Regions from separate parts of the Photobacterium ganghwense genome, predicted to be linked through region 1. Evidence: predicted binding sites of a transcription regulator. Region 1 holds the regulator's gene; each other region holds the start of a gene.
What was found. The regulator CRP, encoded in region 1, controls carbon source genes, mostly activating them, when cyclic AMP is high. The targets are predictions, from matches to a motif close to TGTGANNNNNNTCACA.
Positions count from the first base shown of each region.

Region 2: a site for CRP is predicted at 3,060-3,075, ahead of rppH (RNA pyrophosphohydrolase). Genes of this name have one in related genera too.
Region 3: a site for CRP is predicted at 3,308-3,323, ahead of udp (uridine phosphorylase). Genes of this name have one in related genera too.
Region 4: a site for CRP is predicted at 2,311-2,326, ahead of typA (translational GTPase TypA). Genes of this name have one in related genera too.

Region 1 covers NZ_CP071325.1:242,899-248,456, forward strand. The annotation lists gene astD (succinylglutamate-semialdehyde dehydrogenase) at 1-644, shown strand, start outside; gene FH974_RS01145 (DUF1338 domain-containing protein) at 689-1,483, shown strand; gene FH974_RS01150 (hypothetical protein) at 1,763-1,942, opposite strand; gene crp (cAMP-activated global transcriptional regulator CRP) at 2,313-2,945, opposite strand; gene FH974_RS01160 (OsmC family protein) at 3,218-3,625, shown strand; gene FH974_RS01165 (phosphoribulokinase) at 3,789-4,658, opposite strand; gene FH974_RS01170 (YheU family protein) at 4,769-4,984, opposite strand; gene FH974_RS01175 (hydrolase) at 5,056-5,558, opposite strand, start outside.
Region 2 covers NZ_CP071325.1:2,891,865-2,897,422, reverse strand. The annotation lists gene FH974_RS13130 (NADP(H)-dependent aldo-keto reductase) at 156-1,190, opposite strand; gene FH974_RS13125 (DUF6482 family protein) at 1,362-1,667, shown strand; gene mutH (DNA mismatch repair endonuclease MutH) at 1,803-2,471, opposite strand; gene rppH (RNA pyrophosphohydrolase) at 3,229-3,747, shown strand; gene ptsP (phosphoenolpyruvate--protein phosphotransferase) at 3,774-5,558, shown strand, end outside.
Region 3 covers NZ_CP071325.1:1,229,741-1,235,298, forward strand. The annotation lists gene FH974_RS05900 (zinc/cadmium/mercury/lead-transporting ATPase) at 1-657, shown strand, start outside; gene FH974_RS05905 (HAMP domain-containing methyl-accepting chemotaxis protein) at 1,113-3,062, shown strand; gene udp (uridine phosphorylase) at 3,538-4,305, shown strand; gene ygjK (alpha-glucosidase) at 5,091-5,558, shown strand, end outside.
Region 4 covers NZ_CP071325.1:3,375,716-3,381,273, reverse strand. The annotation lists gene FH974_RS15325 (DUF4124 domain-containing protein) at 1-386, opposite strand, end outside; gene glnA (glutamate--ammonia ligase) at 485-1,894, opposite strand; gene typA (translational GTPase TypA) at 2,429-4,258, shown strand; gene FH974_RS15310 (AAA family ATPase) at 4,347-4,889, shown strand; gene FH974_RS15305 (DUF2959 domain-containing protein) at 4,894-5,535, opposite strand.

The sequences.
Region 1 (5,558 bases):
TCAGTGCCGGTCAGCGTTGTACCTGTGCCCGTCGCCTGTACCTGCCGAAAGGGGAAGCTGGCGATGCCGTGTTGGCTCGTCTGATTGAAGTTGCCGGCAACATTAAAGTGGGTGGCCAGTTCGATGAGCCGGCACCGTTTATGGGGCCGCAGATTTCGGTTCAGGCCGCAGACAACATTATCCGTGCTCAGGCTAACCTGATTGAACTGGGTGGCAAACCGCTGCTGGAAGCGACTCGCGGCCAGGGCGCCGTGGTGACGCCGGGTATCATCGAAGTCAGTGATATTGCCGTGCTGCCGGATGAAGAATATTTCGGTCCGCTGCTGCAAGTGGCTCGCTATGATGATCTGGAGCAGGCGGTTGAGCTGGCAAACAACACCCGTTACGGCCTGTCTGCTGGTCTGGTTTCTACCGACGACAGCGAGTGGCAATACTTCATTGACCATATCCGTGCCGGTGTCGTGAACCGTAACCGTCAGCTGACGGGCGCAAGCGGTGATGCACCGTTCGGTGGTCCGGGGGCTTCGGGCAACCTGCGTCCAAGTGCGTACTACGCGGCAGACTACTGTGCCTACCCAATGGCATCAATGGAAGGCGACCACACTGAAGTTCCGGCGCAACTATCACCGGGGATCAGCCTGTAAGTCCGGGCGCCTGAGTTCACTTTAGTTAAGAGGATGGCAAACACATGGAAAGGGTAGAGAAACTGTTTGAAGGGCTGTGGCAGGATTACATTCAGCGTTTGTGTCCGTCAGCGGCGCAGGTTCATGACCTGCTGACCGAAGACGAACCGCTGCTTAATGATCATATTGCGTTGCGTACCTTCAACCTGCCCAAAGTGGGACTGGATCGCCTGGCGGCGCCGTTTATCGCGATCGGCTACAAACCGTGCGGCAAGTATCATTTCGAAGCGAAGAAGCTGTATGCTGAGCACTTTGAGCACCCGAACCCGCGTGCACCGAAAGTGTTCATCAGTGAGTTGATGGTTGGACAATTCAGTTCTGAACTGCAGCAAGCGGTGCGTGAGCTGGTTAACCAAGTACCGGAAGAGGCGCTGAATGATCCTGCGTTCCTGTACGGCGGCCGTTTGTGGGAGCTGGATTTTGCGACCTACGACATGCTGTCAGCAGAAAGTGAGTATGCGGGTTGGGTGGCTGCGCACGGTTACGGGGCTAACCACTTTACGGTCAGCATCAACCAGCTTGAGCAGTTTACCGAAGTGGTTGAGGTGAACCAGCTGCTGCGTCACAACGGGTTTGTCATCAATGAGTCAGGCGGTGAAGTCAAAGGCAGCCCTGAAGTGCTGCTGGAACAGTCATCGACCATGGCTGATCGGGTTGATGTCGGCTTTACGGATGGTGTTCACTCGATTCCGGGTGGCTTCTATGAGTTCGCTAAGCGTTACCCAATGCCTGACGGTGAGTTGTACTCGGGCTTTGTAGAAGCATCTGCCGACAAGATCTTCGAAAGTACGAACATGTAAAACGCCCATTTATCACAGAATGGGTCACCAAGCCTTGAGGGTCTGACCTTCAAGGCTGCTCTCTGGTCAAGAGCGATAACCGATCAGAATCCCAATGAGATGCTTTCCCTTTGCCCCGCAGCGGTTGTTGCAGGGCTTTTTTCGTTCAGGCTCTGCTGTTTCGTACCACATGTTTGTGGGATGGTGTTTAGTGCCAATTATTCGGTGCTAGGTGTTTAGTGTCAGGTGTTGAGTACTTGGCGTTTAGTGCCAGCGCATGGCAGGCATCGGTTATCAGCGTCAGTGCTGGCAATCCAGCGGTGGCAACGGCAGGGCAGCCGGACAGCCGTCCTGTAAGGCTGTTTGCTCATGGTAATGGCGGTTGCCGCTAAAGCCGGTCAACTCGACGGTGGCAGGCAACGGGGCAATGATAGCCGGGCTCAATGAGGGCTGGTGCGGGGAAAAACGCTCGATATCCATATCTGTTATCCGTGTCAGGACCTTGCATCAGTTGCATAGGCGTCTCTCCTGAATGTAGCACTTGTCCGGCCGGAGGCAAGGGGGAAAAGGGTGAGCGTGTCGGCAACTCTCGGATGTATCGCGCCGCAACGCCGGGCGATCTCTCGCGCTGTACTGGGTGTCGCGAGCATTCAAGTCCCGCCAATGTTGCTGCTAATGCCAATGTTGCTAAGTACGGTTCCTGGCAACACGGTAATGAGCGAGGGGGACGTCGTGAGAGGGACTCTGAAGCTGGGGGTGCATAAAGGGATAAGGGCTAGTTGGTATGCTGGTCGCAGATAATAAAAAAGCCGCTGAGCGCGGCTTTTTTCACTGACGTTGCAGCGGCATCTTAGCGCGTACCGTAAACCACGATGGTTTTACCGTGCGCAGAGATCAGGTTCTGCTCTTCCAGCATCTTCAGAATACGGCCAACCGTTTCACGGGAACAGCCAACAATCTGCCCGATTTCCTGACGGGTGATCTTAATCTGCATGCCATCCGGGTGAGTCATTGCATCCGGCTGTTTTGCCAGGTTCAGAAGTGTCTGAGCAATGCGGCCTGTTACGTCCAGGAATGCCAGGTCGCCGACTTTCTGGCTGGTCACTTGCAGACGGCGAGCCATCTGTGCTGACAAGCGCATCAGAATATCAGGGTTAACCTGAATCAGCTGGCGGAATTTCTTGAATGAAATTTCTGCCACTTCGCATGGGGTCTTCGCGCGAACCCAAGCGGTACGCTCCTGGCCTTCTTCGAACAGGCCAAGCTCACCGATGAAGTCACCCTGGTTTAGGTATGACAGGATCATCTCCTTGCCTTCTTCATCCTTGATTAGGACAGCAACAGAACCCTTAACGATGTAGTAGAGTGTTTCCGCTTTTTCCCCTGCATGGATCAACGTACTTTTTGATGGGTACTTGTGGATGTGGCAATGGGAAAGAAACCACTCTAGAGTTGGATCTGTTTGAGGTTTACCTGGAACCATATTACTAACTTCCTCTGCGTTTGTTGCCCAACAACGACGTCCCTATAAGTTTGAGGCTGGGCCTAACAATAATTTGTTCGCCGTTTAGGATATTCAGTCAACCGCTGGGCTGCAAGCTCACGTGAATAATTAGTTCAGAGTTTATCTTTTTTCGGCGCGTATTTCTTGATATTGATCTATCGGAAAAGGCCATTTCGTGGTCATAAGTGTGCACATGATCACACAGTTGTCAGATAGTGCCAAAACACCCTATTTTAGAGAAGGAGAAAGCCATGCAATCACGAGTGAAATGGGTCGAGAATTTGACCTTTTTGGGTCAGTCAAATTCCGGTCACAGCGTGGTGATGGACGGAAACGGCGGAGAAAAAGCGCCAAGTCCGATGGAAATGGTTTTAATGGCTGCGGGTGGCTGCAGTTCGGTAGATGTGGTTGACGGCCTGAAATCTGCCGGGCAGAAAATCACGGCCTGCGAAGCGCAAATTACCTCAGTACGCCGTGATCAGGCCCCGCGTCTGTTTACTTCTGCCAACATTCATTTTGTGGTCGCCGGCCACGATCTGGATGAAGCGGTGGTCGCCAAAACCGTGGCCGATTCACTGGAAAAATACTGCTCGGTTTGCCTGATGCTGGGGGAAGGGGTAGAAATGACGCACTCTTATGAAGTGATCGCTCAGGATTAATCGGCTATCGTCAGTTAACTGACGAGAACGCCTGATATGTTAAATTGCCGCCCGCCCGGTGCAATGCACTGGGCGGGCGGTGTCTTGTCGGTACCGGGTGCGGCGCTGAGGCCGGTTCGTTCACGCTGCTCGCTAAGCCAAACTCAATAACACCTCGTCGCGATTAGCTGATCTTGCCGGTATCAATTAACTGCTGGATCAGTGGACGCATAATCAGCTCCATCGCAAAACTCATCTTACCGCCCGGCACCACCAGGGTGTTGTGGCGTGACATGAAAGAGCCCTGAATCATCGCCAGCAGGTAAGGAAAATCGACTTTCTTGATACCGCGGAAGCGGATCACTACAAAGCTCTCATCCAGGCTCGGGATCGCCTTGGCACTGAGCGGGTTCGAGGTGTCGACCGTCGGGACGCGCTGGAAGTTGATATGGGTGCGGGAGAACTGCGGCGTGATGTAGTTCAGGTAATCATCCATTGAGCGGACAATTGAATCCATCACGGCTTCCCGTGAATGGCCGCGATCGCGGGTGTCGCGCACGATCTTCTGGATCCATTCCAGGTTGACAATAGGCACCATGCCGATCAGCAGATCCACATGTTGGGCAACATTGGTGTCGCCATCCACAACCCCGCCGTGCAGTCCTTCATAGAACAGCACATCGGTGTTTTCCGGTAAATCCTGCCACGGGGTGAATGTCCCCGGCATTTGGTTGTAAGGCACCGCCTCATCGAAGGTGTGCAGATAGCGGCGGAATTTCCCGCTACTATCCTCGCCGTACTGGCGGAAAAAAGATTCCAGCAGGGGGAAATCATTCGCCTGCGGGCCGAAGTAGCTGATGTGGCGGCCCTGCTCTTTGGCTTTACGGATTTCCACATCCATCTCCGGTCGGGTGAAGCGGTGAAAACTGTCACCTTCCAGCCAGGCGGCGTTGATGTTCATCATATTGAACATCTTACGAAATGCTTCCGAGGTGGTGGAGGTACCCGCCCCTGAGGACCCTGTTACTGCAATAATGGGATGTTTTGCAGACATGACAAACCCTGTCGTTAACATTAACGGAAAGAGTTATTAACAGGGTGGCGCGGTCAGGTCAAGCCGGATTGTGAAAAATGCCGACCAGAAAACGGAACGCGTAGAGGCAGTTAGCCCAGGTGACGGCGCAATTTAATATCCACGGTTTCGTGCAGTTCGGAGTAGACAATCACGGCCTCACCCCGTTCCAGTTGCTGGCGAACCCGGCTGACTTTCTCATCCATGCTGAGCTCACGCTCACCGTAATCGGTCCCTTCACGCAGGACAAAATGCTCAATCAGGTTGTTGAGGGTTTCGGGATCAATCTCTTGCCAGGGAATAATCATAGGAAATACTCGGTAGTTGCGAAATCTGGCGAAATTATAGGGGGAATTTCGCCAGTTGTAGAGCGCTGGTGCTAGTCGTGGTCGGCGTCTGCTGGCAGGAAAGGGCTGAACCATTCCGGCACGGTGGTTTCCAGCCAGAAATCCGGTCGCCGCCAGCTGCCGGTCACAAACCCGACATGGCCGCCGTACGGGCAGAGATCGTACACGATGTGCGCCGGTAACGGCTGCGCCGGGATCACGGCCTCGGTCATGAAAGGATCATCTTTGGCGTGGATGATCCGCAGTGGCGTGGTGATGTCGGTCAGTTTGGTCAGGCCGCTGCAGCGCTGATAGTAGTCCTCGGCATCCGCGAAGCCGTGCAAGGGGGCGGTCACCATATCATCAAACTGGCGCAGGGTACGGATCTGCTCAGCCTGATCCGGTGACAGCGGCATCGCGCCGGGCAACACGGCCAGTTTTTGGCTCAGGGTCCGCTTCATCGAGCCCAGCAGGTATTGTTGATACACCCGGGAAAAACCCTGTTCGATCCGGGCGGAACAGGCCGCCAGATCGAGCGGTGGCGAGATGGCCTGAG
Region 2 (5,558 bases), 870 kb from region 1:
AACGATTTGCGACGAAAGGCATCTGGTGGCGGGGAAGGGGAATCATTAAAGTGAAAACTATCAACTCATATTGATTGGGTTGGTTGAGCTGATGTCATACTGCCCCCGTTTTTACGGGGGCTTTTTTTATGGCTGCCAGTGATAACCGGGCGATATTAAGGACAAGGGTTAGAGTATTGAATTCCGACCGCTTGCAGATCGGCCAGTACTTCGTCACTTAGCGTCAGATCGATACTCGCGATATTCGCTTCCAGTTGTTCCAGGTTAGTAGCACCGATGATGTTAGAAGCAACGAACGGACGCTGGTTCACAAAGGCCAATGCCATTTGCGCCGGATCCAGGCCGTGCTTACGTGCCACATCCACATAGGCTGCGGCCGCCGCAATACCCTGAGGGTTAAAGTAGCGCTGGAAGCGTTCAAACAATGTACACCGGGCACCTTCCGGGCGGGCACCGTTGAGGTATTTGCCGCTCAGTGTGCCGAATGCCAGTGGTGAGTAAGCCAGTAGCTCAACGCCCTCATGGTGGCTGATCTCGGACAATCCGACTTCAAAGCTGCGGTTGAGCAGGTTGTAAGGGTTCTGAATGGAAACGACGCGCGGCAGCTCATGTTTTTCTGCCAGACGCAGGAACGACATCACGCCCCATGGCGTTTCGTTCGACAAGCCGATGTAGCGAATTTTACCCGCACGTACCAGTTCAGCCAGCGCTTCCAGAGTATCAGTGATTGTGACGCCGGAGTGATCTTCTTTATATTCATAATTCAGCTGACCGAAGCAGTTGGTTTCCCGCTGGGGCCAGTGCAGCTGGTAAAGATCGATATAGTCCGTTTGCAGACGGTTCAGGCTGTCTTCGACGGCATCGTGGATATTGCGGCGATCCAGCGCCATATCCGGGCGGATATAGGGAAGGTTACGAGGCCCGGCAACTTTGGTCGCCAGCACCACTTTGTCACGGCGACCGGTCTTTTTCAGCCAGCTGCCGATATAGGTTTCGGTCAGTCCCTGTGTTTCCGGTTTTGGGGGGACTGGGTACATTTCAGCGGTGTCGATAAAGTTCACACCGCGCTCAAAAGCAAAATCCAGTTGGCTGTGAGCATCCTGTTCACTGTTCTGTTCACCAAAGGTCATGGTGCCAAGACAAATTTTGCTCACCTCCAGGGTGGAGTGAGGAATTTTATGGTATTTCATCAGCCCTCCTTGGACTGCTAGCCTGTCAAATTGTGGGCGGACCCTAATATGACTATATCCTGTGTCAGCGGCTCTGAGAAGAGCAGGTAAACCCTGGAAATTCATCCTAGCAGCTTGATGATGTTGCAGTTCTGACCAATAGTTACTGGACGGAAAGCGATGGGAGAGATTATGAAACTGTCACAGTTTAAACACTGGACCCGGTCAGAGCAGGGAGATATGCCGCGCTGTATTCTGACCAGTTATGCCGGATGTGCGGATTATTTGATGGAAGTGGAGTATAAAAATCAGCTGGAGCCGCTGAAAGATGACAATGACCAAATGGTGACTTTTCAATCAATTGAACAGGTTAGAGAGCTGCTCAAACCTCTCGGTATCTCCTCCGTGACCCTGAGAGTGACCGATCCACACGATGAATGTATGTCGACCGATGGCCAGTCGGGCAGTTGCCAGCAGGATATGACGATTGCGTTGTAAGCCTGAATTTGTTGCGTCGCCGCCTGTTTGCCTGCCCTTACTGGATTTTGAGGTTACTGGTGTCAGAACGTGGCGATGAGTGAGGTGCTTATATGATGAGTTTTTTGAGCTCTGCGGTATGAGATCACTGCGTTATTAGATGACAAAGTATCGTTCCAGCAGGCTCGCCGTGAACGGGGTTTTCAGGTAGAAGCCACGCGGCTGCGTTTTTATCGGCTGACCGTTGGCACCGTAGGCTTCAGTCAGTACCCGCCCGTTTGCGGCTTTCGGCCGCAATTGTAAGACCTCGCCATGGCGGGCCGTGATCTGCTCAACCTGACCGAGGACAATCATGTCCATCAACTCTTCCCAGTCACGCCGGAGTTGCTGTTCTTCCTCCGGTGACGGGCTCCAGAGCAGGGGGGAGCCGACATGACGATCCCCGAGCGGAATATCCCGCTCCCCTTCAACCGGCATCCACAGGACGCGCGCCAGTTTATGGCGGATGTGGCTGTTTTCCCAACTGACTCCCTGCAGGCCGATCAACGGGGCAACACAGACGAAGGTCGTTTCCAGCGGTTTGCCGTTGTAGCCAATCGGGATTGTCTTGAGTTCGATCCCCAGTTCAGCGAAATCCGGTACCGGTTTACTGCCGGCGGTGGCGCCAAGATGCCATTCCAGCAACTGTCCCACCCAGCCTTTATCACGACGCAGATCCGGAGGTGTGATCATGCCGGCGGCATCGGCCAGTTCGCCCAGAGTCAGGCCGGCCAGAGACTGGGCTCGCTCCAGGAGTTCCTGTTCAGTTTTTGGGGTTGGTTGCATCGTTACGGTACCTCACACTGTGGCTCGCTATCCTACCACAGGCCGTAGGATGAATCATAAAGTGGAGAACAGCGGAGAGATACGGATCATCCCTCAGAGGGCTGATCACCGTAATGACGCAGCAATATGCGCAGGTGATAATAATAAGTTATTGATTTTATTTTTAATTTCTAATGATATTTAGCTGGGTTACGTTTCTGACCTCTCCGGGAGAAAAGCAGAATGATCTTACAGAATTAGTTATCCACAGGTGGGGAGGTATGCATTTCATTCAGCCTAGAAACTGAGGATTTATACAGGGGTGTGTTGTTATTTTGCGCGCTTGGTTGCGTCATTATTGAGCGGTTGATGATTTTTGATGTGGATAACGTCAAGGGTGGTGGATCTTTAACCGATCCCGGTTTTTTAAGTTATGGCATTTGCTATGAATTCAGGGTTTATGGGGTTTTGTTTTGTTAGTTATTGTTTTGTAGTTTATTTTTTGATTTTTTCGATCTTGGGGTATGGCGGTTTTCGTGGGGGTTTTAAGGATAAAACAGCGGGATTTACGGCTTCTTCACAAATCTATCCACAGAAAACGTGTATAAATGTGGCCTAGGTCTCATTGCTCTGTTTATAAAACCAGCGGAGCTGAAAAGTTATCCAGAAAGTGAGGCTTCAGTAAGAAAATAGAATGATAAATAAGAATGTTTGTTTACCCCCAGCATTGTCTGTGAAAAAATCACTGTTAATAGAGATTTATACTTGAGGTCGTCCAGTGATTGATGGCGATGGATACCGCCCGAATGTGGGAATCGTGATCTGCAATAGCCATGGCCAAGTATTCTGGGCTCGACGATATGGACAACATTCCTGGCAGTTTCCCCAGGGAGGCATTGATGAGGGAGAAACCCCCGAACAAGCCATGTACCGGGAACTGTATGAGGAAGTGGGGCTTACCAAGAAAGATGTTCGGATTATTGCAACCAGCCGTCACTGGCTGCGCTACAAACTGCCGAAGCGTTTGGTACGCTGGGATTCTAAGCCTGTTTGTATCGGGCAGAAGCAGAAATGGTTTTTGCTTAGCCTAGAATGTGATGAGTCAAAGGTGAACATGCAGCGTGGCAGCACACCGGAGTTTGATGGTTGGCGTTGGGTCAGCTACTGGTACCCGGTGCGTCAGGTTGTGTCCTTTAAGCGGGATGTCTACCGGCGGGCGCTGAAAGAATTTGCGGCAATGGCCATGCCGTTTAAGGAGCGCAAGGAACGCAGGAAGCGCCGGGTTAAACGGAGCTGATCCAAACGAAGTGGAGCAGGCGGGAGATGCTGACACAACTGAGAGAAATTGTTGAAAAAGTAGCAAGTGCACCAAGTCTGCTTGATGCGCTGGATCAGTTGGTGGTCAGCACGTGCAAGGCAATGAAAACGGAGTGCTGCTCTGTGTACATTGTCGACAACCGACGCAGACGCTACACCCTGATGGCAACGCAGGGGCTGACTAAACCGCACCGCCATGTCGGCTTAGCCTTTGGTGAAGGGTTGGTGGGGCTGGTGGCGGAACGCGCCGAACCCATCAACGTTGCTGATGCTCAGCATCATCCTCATTTCAAGCACATCCCGGGCACCGGGGAAGAAGTCTTCGGCTCTTTTTTCGGTACCCCGATCATTCACCAGCGCCAGGTACTGGGCGTGCTGGTTATTCAGCAGCGCGATCAGCGCGAATTTGACGAAAGCGAAGAATCTTTCATGGTTACGCTGGCTGCCCAGCTGGCGATGATCCTTGCCCATGCCAAAGCTCAGGGCATGTGGCCGGATCAGCATGACGGCTTACACCTGATGGGCTCTGCGGCATCAACCGGTGTGGCGATTGCCCGCGCCTGGTGGGATGATAATCAACCCCGTCTGGAAGCGATCGCTCCGGCATCCTGCCTGGATTCAGAAGCCGAGCAAGAGCGGTTAAGCATTGCCATTGAAATGGCCAGTGCGGAGTTCCGTCGGCTTCGTAAGCGCTTTGACAGCGAGCTGCACAAAGAAACGCTGGCAATATTTGATCTGTTCAGTCACTTGCTCAACGACCCGATGCTGCGCAAAGATCTGTTCAGTAAGGTGGCGGGAGGCGATCTGGCTGAGTGGGCCATTCGTCAGGTCGTTGAAATTTATTCCGCGCGCTTTGCCAATATGAAAGACAGCTATCTTAAAGAGCGGGCGCGGGATATTCGCGAGCTGGGCCAGCGGTTGCTGTTCTTCCTTCACAACGACGAAGTGGCAGACATTGAATGGGATGAGCCGATCGTCCTGCTGACCCGGGAGCTGACTGCCGGCATGCTGGCCAGTGTGCCGCGCGATAAACTGGCGGCGGTGGTGTCACAGGAAGGGGCTGCCAACTCGCACGCGGCTATTCTGTCGCGGGCACTGGGTATCCCCGCGATTATGGGGGTGGACTTTGTACCGGAAAAAATTCACAACTGCCGGGTTATTGTCGATGGGTACCGTGGTGATCTGCTGGTCAACCCCAATCGGCATGTATTGGCAGAATACACCCGTCTGCTGCGGGAAGAGAATGAGCTGGCCAAAGTCGTCGAAGGCGATTTAGGGAAGCCGGCGAAAACGCAGGACGGAGAGCGTATTCACGTCTACCTGAACGCCGGGCTCAGTGCCGATACCAGCATTGCAGTAAATCGTGGCGTGGACGGCGTTGGGCTGTACCGGACCGAAGTGCCGTTCCTGATGCAGCGCAGCTTCCCTTCTGAGGAAGAGCAAACCCAGCAATACCGTTCGATACTTTCCACCTACCGTGACAAACCGGTTGTTATGCGTACGCTGGATATTGGTGGGGATAAACCGTTGCCCTACCTCACGATTGAAGAAGATAATCCTTTCCTTGGCTGGCGCGGGATCCGTTTTACGCTCGATCATCCGGAAATTTTCCTGATGCAGGTCAGGGCGATGCTGCGGGCCAGTATTGGGTTCGACAACATGGATATCCTGCTGCCGATGATTTCTGGCATTGCGGAGCTGGATGAATCGCTGCGACTGATTGAACGTGCGTATACCGAGGTGGCCAGCATTGCGCTGGAGCAGGGCTACCGCCTGCGCCGCCCGCGCATC
Region 3 (5,558 bases), 990 kb from region 1:
GATCGGTTACCAGAGACAGTCAGTCTGACCAAGCCGCAGGCTGATCAGATTTTCGCTCTCGAAGACGAAGGGAAAACGCTGGTCGTCGTGCTCCGTAATCAGCAGCCGGTCGGGCTGATAGCCTGGCGCGACACACTGCGGCAGGACAGTGCAGCAGCCATTGAAGCGCTGCATGGAATGGGGATCCGCACGGTGATGCTGACTGGCGATAACCCTCGCGCTGCCGCTGCGATCGCCCGTGAAATCGGCATTGAATACCGGGCTGGATTGCTGCCGGAAGATAAAGTGAAGGAAATCGAGCAGGTCAGTCAGCATACCCGGATCGCAATGGTTGGTGATGGCATTAATGACGCGCCGGCAATGAAAACCGCATCAATCGGAATTGCCATGGGCAGCGGGAGTGATGTCGCGCTGGAAACGGCTGATGCGGCGCTGACCCATAACCGAGTGGCGGAACTACCGGTTATGATTGCCCTGTCGCAGGCTACGTTGGCGAACATTCGCCAGAATATTACGTTAGCTCTTGGGCTTAAGGGGATCTTTCTAGTGACAACCCTGCTGGGCATGACCGGCTTATGGCTGGCTGTGCTGGCGGACAGTGGCGCTACCGCGCTGGTGACGCTTAACGCGCTTCGGTTACTGAAGTTTAAATCGTAGGGGTTCCCCGGGGTGAGTGCCGTCCCCAGACAGTATTCAACCCGCAAATTGACCCTCTCTCTTACATCATCAAAGGACACTGTTATTCGAACAGTGTCCTTTTTTTATCTGACTGATTTTCTGTATGGCGTGGGGGAATACCCATGATGCGGGCTCGGCATTGGCATGCCAGAGGTTGGCGGAGAAGACGCTGTTTACGGTTGGTTGAAAAATTAATGGTTAAATAATGACCGCTATCAATCATCCGAAACAAAAAATAATATGCATCCTGTTTCTTGCTATAACTGATCATAGTGATTGCCAATAAGAGCTGACATCAACATATATTTAGTCGGGCATTGATGTCGAAGGGGCGAAATGAGTACATCGCTGCCGCCACTGTATTCAATACAGGATATCTAATACAGATCGGGACAAATTGAGCACGCCAAAACACAGGGAGTTGGGGGGACACTATGGTCAGAGACTTAAAACTGGGATGGAAAATCGGAATTGGCTTTGCCGTTGTATTAGGTCTGCTGTCTGTGATCCTGACCATCAGTATCATGGCGCTGCGTGATACCGAGCAGGGGATTGGCTCTTACCGGGAGCTGGCACGCGACAGTAATCTGACCGGACGTCTGGAAGCCAACATGCTGATGGTAAGGATGAACGTCAAAGACTACCTGTTGAGCCAGCGTGATGAAGATCTGCGGCAATTCACCCGTTATCTGGATAAAGTGAATACCTTAATGGCTGAAACCCGTCAGTCGGTTCATGATCCGGAACGTTCAGCGTTGCTCACTCAAATTGATGATAGTTTGAAAGAATACAATCAGTCGTTTGAGGAAATGGCAGCGCTGACCCAACGGAGCAATCAGGTCCGTAAAGATAAGCTGGAGCCACTCTACGACACTCTGTTCAGCACGATGGCATCAATTGCCCACTCAGCGTATCAGGACAATGATTACCAGACCTTTTTCTTTGCCACTAAAGTGCAGGAAGTACTGCAAACCGGGCGGCTTTATATCACTGATTTTCTGCACACCGGACTTCAGACCGATTTTAATATGGCGCGTTCAACGCTGGACACTTCAATCAGCGAACCTTTGAATCGTCTTAATCAGCTGGTGGCGAATCCGGTGCGCAAAGGGTTGCTGGGCCAGTTTCACACCGCCCATCGCGATTATCTGGACAGCCTGAGTACCATTTATAGCGATATCAACGCGCGCAATACCCTGATCTACGAAAGTCTGAATAAAATCGGGCCAGCGATTGCTTCCGATCTGGATGCCGTGAAAATGTCGGTGATAAATGATCAGGATCAGCTCGGGCCACAGTTGGTGGCAGTGACCAGCCGTCGAATTACCATGAACGTGATTCTCTCTGTGGCGGCGGTGATTGCGGGGGCGGTGGCAGCATATATCCTCACCAAGGCGATTACCGGGCCTATCCGGCGCGCGGTGCAGGCGGCGAACCAGTTGTCGGAAGGGGATCTGACGCTGGTGATTGACAACCACAGCAAGGATGAAACCGGCCAGTTGCTGGACGCGGTGCAACATACCGCCACGAATCTGCGCAATATGATCACCACAATCTCTGCAGCCAGTATTGAGCTGGCGTCTGCGGCTGAAGAGCTGGCCGTGACTGCAGCGCAGTCTAATCACGGCATTGAAGAGCAGGAAAAGGAGACGGAACTGGTTGCGACGGCGATGAACGAAATGACCGTGACTGTTCATGACGTTGCCGATAATGCGGCACGGGCGGCGGAAGCGGCCGATCAGGCAGACCGCGAAGCCACTGTCGGTGGGAAGGTGGTCGAAGAGACGATTCAGTCGATTAATCAGCTCTCTGATCAGGTGATGGATTGCTCAGCGAAGCTTCATGAGGTCGAGAAAGAGACCATGAATATTGGCCGGATCCTCAACGTGATTCGGGAAATTGCCGAACAGACCAACCTGCTGGCTCTGAATGCTGCCATTGAAGCCGCACGAGCCGGTGAGCAGGGACGTGGTTTCGCTGTTGTGGCTGATGAAGTCCGCTCGCTGGCACAGCGTACCCAGTCATCTACCGAGGAGATTCAGACGCTGATTGAACAGCTTCAGTCTGGTGTGAAAAGTGCGGTAACCGTGATGAACCACGGCAAGGATCAAGCGGTTGCCAGCGTGGGACAGGCCGCCGATACCGGAGCTGCGCTGAAAGCCATTACTCATGCGGTGAGTGTGATTAATGATATGAACATGCAAATTGCCAGTGCAGCAGAAGAGCAAAGTTCGGTGGCTGAAAGTATCAACCAAAATGTGGTGTCGGTACGACGGATTGCAGAGGAGAATGCCGTTGCTGCCACTCAGAGTCAGAATGCGACCAGTGAGATTGCGCAGCTGGCAGAGCAATTGAAAGGGATGGTGACCCAGTTCAAGGTTTAAGGGACAAAGGTATAAAAGACAGAGGTAAAAGAGGCAAAGGTAAAAGAGGCAAAGGTAAAAGAGACAGGTTTAAGGTCTTCAGTAAGAAGAAAAGAGTCAGAAAAAAGAGTCGAACGTTTTGAGCTCGGACAAAAAATCGTTGTAAATTCCATCAAGTAAAGAGCCGGGTGCAAGATGCAGCTGGCTTTTTTACTGGTGATATTCAAAACAAATAGTGTGATATATCGCAAAGGTAAACGTTTTTATGTGACTATGGTCACTATTAACTGAAATTTTAAAAGTCATACCTTTCTCTTAATGTGACAATCATCACTTAACTATTGGTTGCTATGAGCTATCGTTATTCTGTGTTTCACAAGTGCTTCTGACGCGAAGCCTTTTGAGTAACAGATTATCGAGTGCTTGTGAAACAACTCACGTAGAGCCGCTAGCCTCTTATCCCTATCTGGCGGCAATAACAAAAAAGGATATGACTATGTCTGACAACGCAGTATTTCATCTGGGTGTGACCAAAGCCGATCTTAACGGTGCTGAACTGGCGATTATTCCTGGCGACCCTGCTCGCGTAGAGAAAATCGCGAACCTGATGGAAAATCCTGAATTTCTGGCTAGTGCGCGTGAGTACACAGTTTACCGTGCCAAGCTGGACGGCAAGCCAGTAGTAGTGTGTTCTACAGGTATCGGTGGCCCATCAACTTCTATCGCGGTGGAAGAGCTGGCTCAGCTGGGCGTTCGTACTTTCCTGCGTGTCGGTACCACAGGTGCAATCCAGCCGCATATTAATGTGGGTGACATGATTGTGACTACCGGCTCTGTGCGTCTGGACGGTGCCAGCCTGCACTTTGCGCCGATGGAATTTCCTGCCGTGGCTGACTTTGATGTGGCAACAGCCATGAAAGCGGCTTGTGATGCTGATGGTGCAACCGTTCACACAGGCGTAACGGCTTCCAGTGATACTTTCTACCCAGGTCAGGAACGTTACGACACATTCTCTGGCCGTGTGGTACGTCGTTTCCAGGGCTCAATGAAAGAGTGGCAGGAAATGGGCGTGCTGAACTTTGAGATGGAATCAGCCACGCTGCTGACCATGTGTGCAAGTTCTGGCCTGCGTGCTGGTTGTGTGGCGGGTGTTATCATCAACCGTACACAGAAAGAAATTCCTGACCACGCCACGCTGAAAGAAACAGAAGCTCGCTCAATCAAAGTCGTGGTTGAAGCTGCACGCCGTATGCTGGCCCAGTAAATACTGAGTCTGAGACCGGCAGGAGCGGCTATTCATTTGGTGTAAAACGCTCTGCCTGTTCGTCAGTCTAGTATCAGGTAAAAAATCATGAAAAAACCAGTGCGAAAGCACTGGTTTTTTTCTTTTCAGGCACGGTGGTAGCCAAATTCATCGCATTGCCCCCATGACGAGACTCGTTTTTTGTAACTGAATACAGAGTGCATACACGAAGAAACGGGCTTGTCCGTTGCTTTAAAAAACGGCTGATACGTTGAGTTACAAATGAGAGATTAACGAAACAATCTATGGCCAAGAATGGCATGTGTTAACTGAAAAATGTCATGATTTAACCAGTGTTTCGCACGACACTGTGTCCATCCGTCATTGCCTTACAAGGAATACGTGACCTTGTTCCAGAAACCTTTCTGATAGCTCTGCCTGCTTTCTTTCTGTATGTAACGAATTAAGTTACGCGTCAAAATCCCCATAGTTATCAGTAATAACAAATGCTTAACTGTTCAATTCCAATACAGTGTGATCCTTTGTCCAGACTCTCTCCGTCGCTTTAAATAGTTATTCATTGTTATCCCCTTCGTTTTCCATTCTTACTATTGATAATTGATTCACTAAAAAAATAAAGTGTGATTTCTGTATCTTTTACTTAAAGTTTTACCAAATTATTATCCCTCCGAATTTTCGTATTTTATGACATTGCGATTGTTTTCTTTGAGCAAGGCAATTTCTTTTCAGCACCATTTTTCCCTGTGTCCGGGCGACGCTGGCACTGGGAGCAAGAGGGAATCAATATGTTTCGACACACAGTGTTAGCCGCTCTGATAGGTTCAGTCATTGCGCTGGCGGGCTGTAATAGCAGCTCCCAGGATGAGAAAACCGCCGCCGTACCATCCGGCCCATACAAAAATGTTATCGACCGCACCGGATCTCCGGCGTTTCTTCGTGACTATGACGAGTACAGCAACCTGAAATACAACGCATTTGTTGATTTAGGGGCGTGGCATGGGCATTTGTTGCCAGCCGATGAGCAAGGCTATGGGGCATTTGGCGGGATCATGCAGATTACCCAGGAATATGCGCATTACATGTCAGGACAGGCATTTGACAAGCTCCACATTGCCGATCGCCTGAGCGGGGAAGTGATTGATCTCGCAGGTGCTGAAGCAACGGTGTACAGCACGCCGGGCGCATTAGTGCAAATTCTCAAAACAGACGTGCTGACCGTACAAATGGTGCTGCGGTTTGTGACGGATCGGACC
Region 4 (5,558 bases), 380 kb from region 1:
GTCACTGTAATGGTGCCACTGTTGTCACGGATCGTCTGCTGGTGGGCCGGTGTCAGCATGCTGATGATAGGCTGGGCCAGGGCATCATCGCTGGGGCTGGCCGGATCCGCGTCGGTTACGCTGGGGTCAGAGATGCTGTCGGACGGACTCACCTCAGACGTGGTATCCAGTATGGTGTCGGGCTCAGCGGCCGGGGGCTCGACTTCCGGGGCTTTGAGTGCCAGCGGTTTGGCTCCGGGACGGGGTTGATCGCTGAAATGGACGACGCCATCGGCATCTTCCCAGGTATACAGTGTCGACTGAGCCCATGCCGGGGCGGCAAGCAGGCTGAAAAGCAGCAGGGTCGTGGGTTTCATAGCAGCACCGGTGAAGGTCGTCGTGGACATATCTCCATTGTTGGACCCGGTCTGACCAACGGCAAGTGTAAAAAGGCCGGCTTGTGAAGCCGGCCTAAAAGTAACGCTGTGATTACACTGCGAATTTCTTATACAGAGTAGTACAGTTCGAATTCCAGTGGGTGCGTCGCCATGTTGATCTTCTGCACGTCCTGAGTTTTCAGAGCGATGTAAGAATCAATGAAGTCATCAGAGAACACGCCGCCAGCGGTCAGGAACTCACGATCTTCGTCTAGGCACTGAAGCGCTTGTTGTAGTGATTCTGCAACCTTTGGAATCTCTGCTGCTTCTTCAGCTGGCAGATCGTACAGGTCTTTATCCATCGCTTCCCCTGGGTGGATCTTGTTCCGGATACCGTCAAGACCCGCCATCAGCATGGCTGCAAACGCCAGGTATGGGTTTGCTGCTGGATCTGGGAAGCGCACTTCGATACGACGCGCTTTCGGGCTTGGTACCACAGGGATACGGATAGAAGCAGAACGGTTACGCGCTGAGTAAGCCAGCATTACTGGTGCTTCGTAGTGAGGAACCAGACGCTTGTACGAGTTGGTCGACGGGTTAGTCAGTGCGTTCAGTGCACGTGCGTGCTTGATGATACCGCCGATGTAGTACAGAGCCATTTCAGACAGGCCGCCGTATTTGTCGCCCGCAAACAGGTTCTGACCGTCTTTCGCCAGAGATTGGTGTACGTGCATACCAGAACCGTTGTCGCCCACCAGTGGTTTAGGCATGAAGGTCGCGGTTTTGCCGAAAGCGTGTGCGACGTTGTGTACAACGTATTTGTAGATCTGGATTTCGTCCGCTTTGGTTGTCAGCGTGTTGAAGCGCGTGGCGATCTCGTTCTGACCTGCAGTCGCGACTTCGTGGTGGTGTGCTTCAACAACCAGGCCCATCTCTTCCATGATCAGACACATGGCTGAACGGATATCCTGAGAAGAATCAACCGGCGCCACTGGGAAGTAACCGCCTTTCACGCCTGGACGGTGACCTTTGTTACCGCCTTCGATGTCAGAACCTGTGTTCCATGCCGCTTCGATGTCGTCAATCTTGAAGAAAGAACCAGACATATCGGTCGAGAATTTCACGTCATCGAACAGGAAGAATTCTGGTTCTGGACCAACCAATACAGTGTCAGCGATGCCAGTTGAGCGCATGTAGTCTTCTGCGCGTTTAGCGATAGAACGTGGGTCGCGATCGTAGCCCTGCATAGTCGCAGGTTCCAGGATGTCACAACGAATGTTCAGAGTGGCATCTTCTGTGAACGGGTCCAGTACTGCTGATGATGCGTCTGGCATCATTACCATGTCTGATTCGTTGATGCCTTTCCAGCCAGCAACAGAAGAACCGTCGAACATTTTACCTTCTTCAAAGAAGTCGGCATCAATCTGGTGAGCTGGGATAGAGATATGCTGCTCTTTACCTTTGGTATCGGTAAAGCGTAGGTCAACAAACTTGACTTCGTTTTCCTGGATCAGCGCGAGTACGTTTTCAACTGACATCTTGAGTAACCTCCGGTGTTAGATTGGGCAACGGGCCACAAAATAGGTAATGAGCATGCATTGCTCAGCTAAAATCTATTAAGCGAGAACCGTGCCAACTTTTAAAAGCCCCAAAACAGCGCATTAGCGTGAGTAAAAGGGCAAATGCGCACTTCTGATGCACCAACTTGGTGATGCTGTGCACCATTGTGGTGCGATTGGTGACAAGTCCCGTCTTTCCTGGTGCGCGCCATTACTATTAGTCCATGGTCGCATATTGTCAATTGCTGCTGGCGGGAGTTTCAGGAAAAAGTGGTCGGTTTCATGGAAACGTCAAATAAAGAGGGGAACGGCCGGAAGTCGCTGCCATTATTCAGCTTAAATCGCCCAAACGGCGGGGGATACGGGGGCATGGTGCGCTTGAGCGCAAAAAAGCCGGTGATATAAATCACATAATAGGTGGGTTTTGACGTAAAATCTGTTAGATTATGAGCCGTTTTTTTAACCACGTGGCAACCGTCCGGTCGCTGCATGTTCTGAGTGAATGTAAAACACATGTCAAATCCACAGATCGATAAATTAAGAAATATCGCAATCATTGCGCACGTTGACCACGGTAAAACGACTCTGGTTGACAAATTGCTTCAGCAATCTGGCACGTTAGAGTCTCGCGGTGAAGTAGAAGAACGCGTAATGGATTCCAACGACATCGAAAAAGAGCGTGGTATTACCATTCTGGCTAAGAACACAGCGATCAACTGGAACGATTACCGCATCAACATCGTTGATACTCCGGGACACGCCGACTTCGGTGGTGAAGTTGAACGTATCATGTCGATGGTTGACTCAGTACTGCTGATCGTTGATGCCGTTGACGGTCCGATGCCACAGACGCGTTTCGTAACGCAAAAAGCGTTTGCTCACGGCCTGAAGCCAATCGTGGTAATCAACAAAATTGACCGTCCGGGCGCACGTCCTGATTGGGTTATGGATCAGGTATTTGACCTGTTCGACAACCTGGGTGCGACTGACGAGCAGCTGGATTTCCGTGTAGTGTACGCATCGGCTCTGAACGGCTGGGCAACACTGGAAGAAGGCGAAACTGGCGAGAACATGGAACCTCTGTTCCAGGCTATCGTAGATAACGTTGCTGCGCCAAACGTTGACGTTGATGGTTCGCTGCAGATGCAAATTTCTCAGCTGGATTACAGCTCATACGTGGGTGTTATCGGTGTTGGCCGTGTTACGCGTGGTTCGGTGAAGCCAAACCAGCAAGTTACCGTTGTGGGTGCTGACGGCACTAAGCGTAACGGTAAAGTTGGTACAGTACTGGGTTACCTGGGTCTGGAGCGTCACGATGTTGCGCAGGCGACAGCGGGTGACATCATCGCAATCACAGGTCTGGGCGAGCTGAAAATCTCTGACACTATCTGTGACGTGAATGCTGTTGAAGCGCTGCCAGCTCTGTCTGTTGACGAGCCAACAGTTACTATGACCTTCCAGGTAAACACCTCTCCGTTTGCGGGTAAAGAAGGTAAGTTCGTAACGTCACGTAACATTCTTGAGCGTCTGCAGAAAGAACTGGTTCACAACGTTGCTCTGCGTGTAGAAGAAACGGATGACCCGGACAAGTTCCGCGTATCAGGCCGTGGTGAGCTGCACCTGTCTATCCTGATCGAAAACATGCGTCGTGAAGGCTTTGAGCTGGCAGTATCTCGTCCGGAAGTAATCCTGAAAGAAGAAGATGGTCAGCTGATGGAACCGTATGAAACGGTGACTATCGACGTGATGGAAGAGCACCAGGGCGGCATCATGGAAAACATCGGTCTGCGTAAAGGTGAGCTGACTGATATGGCACCGGACGGCAAAGGCCGTGTACGTATGGACTTCATGATGCCTTCTCGTGGCCTGATTGGCTTCCAGACAGAGTTCATGACCCTGACTTCAGGTTCTGGCCTGCTGTACCACACGTTTGATCACTACGGTCCGCACAAAGGTGGCGAAATCGGCCAGCGTGTGAACGGCGTACTGATTTCTAACGCAACCGGTAAAGCCCTGACTTACGCACTGTTCAACCTGCAGGAGCGTGGCCGTCTGTTTGCTGAGCACGCAGATGAAGTGTACGAAGGTCAGATCATCGGTATTCACAACCGTTCAAACGACCTGACAGTAAACTGTCTGAAAGGTAAGCAGCTGACTAACGTTCGTGCTTCTGGTACGGATGAAGCACAGGTTCTGACTCCGGCGATCAAGTTCACTCTGGAGCAGGCGCTTGAGTTCATCGATGATGACGAGCTGGTAGAAGTAACGCCAGAAAGCATCCGTATCCGTAAGAAACTGCTGACGGAAACCGATCGTAAGCGTGCAAGCCGTTCAGCGAAATAATCGCTAACCGCATGTACTGAATCAATCCCTCCATCGCGCAAGCATGGGGGGATTGTTTTATCTGGCCAGGTAAATGGAAAACTGACCTATGCAACCGATAATCATCACCGGCGGCCCTGGTGCCGGCAAAACCACACTGCTGCAGGCGCTGGCCCAACGGGGCTACCTGACGTACCCGGAAGTGTCCCGCGCCCTGATCCGGGAAGAATCAGCCCGTGACGACGGCATTCTGCCTTGGACCGATTTACCGGGTTTTGCTGCGCTGTGCCTGGATCGCATGAGCAGCCAGCGTGAGCAGGCGGCGTGCAGTACGATGCCGGCGTTTGTGGATCGGGCGATTGGGGATATTTGTGCTTACCTGAAAGTCGGCGGTGTGCCGGTGACGGCGAATTATCTGGCGGCGGCCAAAGGCTATCATTCCACTGTGTTTTTCTGCGCGCCGGAAGCGTCGATTTATGTGCAGGATGATGAGCGTCCCCATAACTTCGCTGAAGCTCAGGCGATTCACCGCGAGCTGGTGACGACCTATCAGGCGTTGGGTTACGCAGTGGCAGAGGTGCCTTGGGGGACCGTGGAAGCGCGGGCCAACTGGGTATTGGCCCGGCTGCGGGATGGGCAAATCGGCGAGTAGCCGGTTAGGCTTTTTTCAGCTGTGCGATAAAACGCTCTGACTCGCTGATGGCGGCTTCCATGTCGGTAATGGCCCGCTGAATATCGCGCTGCAGGGTATTAAATTCGCCCTGTAGTGAACCAATCGCCGCGGCATTAAGATTATGCTTAAGATATAGGGTATTATCACGCAACGTGTTGAGTACCGGCGTCATTTTCTGCTCTGCGCGGTGCATTGCACCAAGCATGCGTTTGTAGGAAGCCTGGGTGCTGCGCAGCTTGCGTTCGCTGTCCCGGCGCAGGGTTGCGCTGGTATAGAGCGTCAGTTCGTCTTCCCATTCGTCGAACAGCGCATCGGCGACGTCTTCAATGGCCGCGATGCGATCGCTGACTTTCTCTGCCGCTTTCTGGCTGGCCAGATACTCATCATTAATGGAGTTGTACACGCGCTCCAACTCACCGCCATCAAACTGGTTCAGGGCTTTAAGGGCGGTCAGGGCATCGGTGAATTTTTCCTGGGCATCGGCTTGTGCTTCATTGGCCTCTTCCACCCGGTCTACCATGATGTCGCGTTTGTGGATCCCGACTTTTTCCATGGCTGAATAATAAGCGCTTTGACACCCTGTCAGGGTGGTCAGCGCTAGCAGGATGGCAAGCAAATAGGGCATATTGGTCTCCGGTTGTCCTAGAA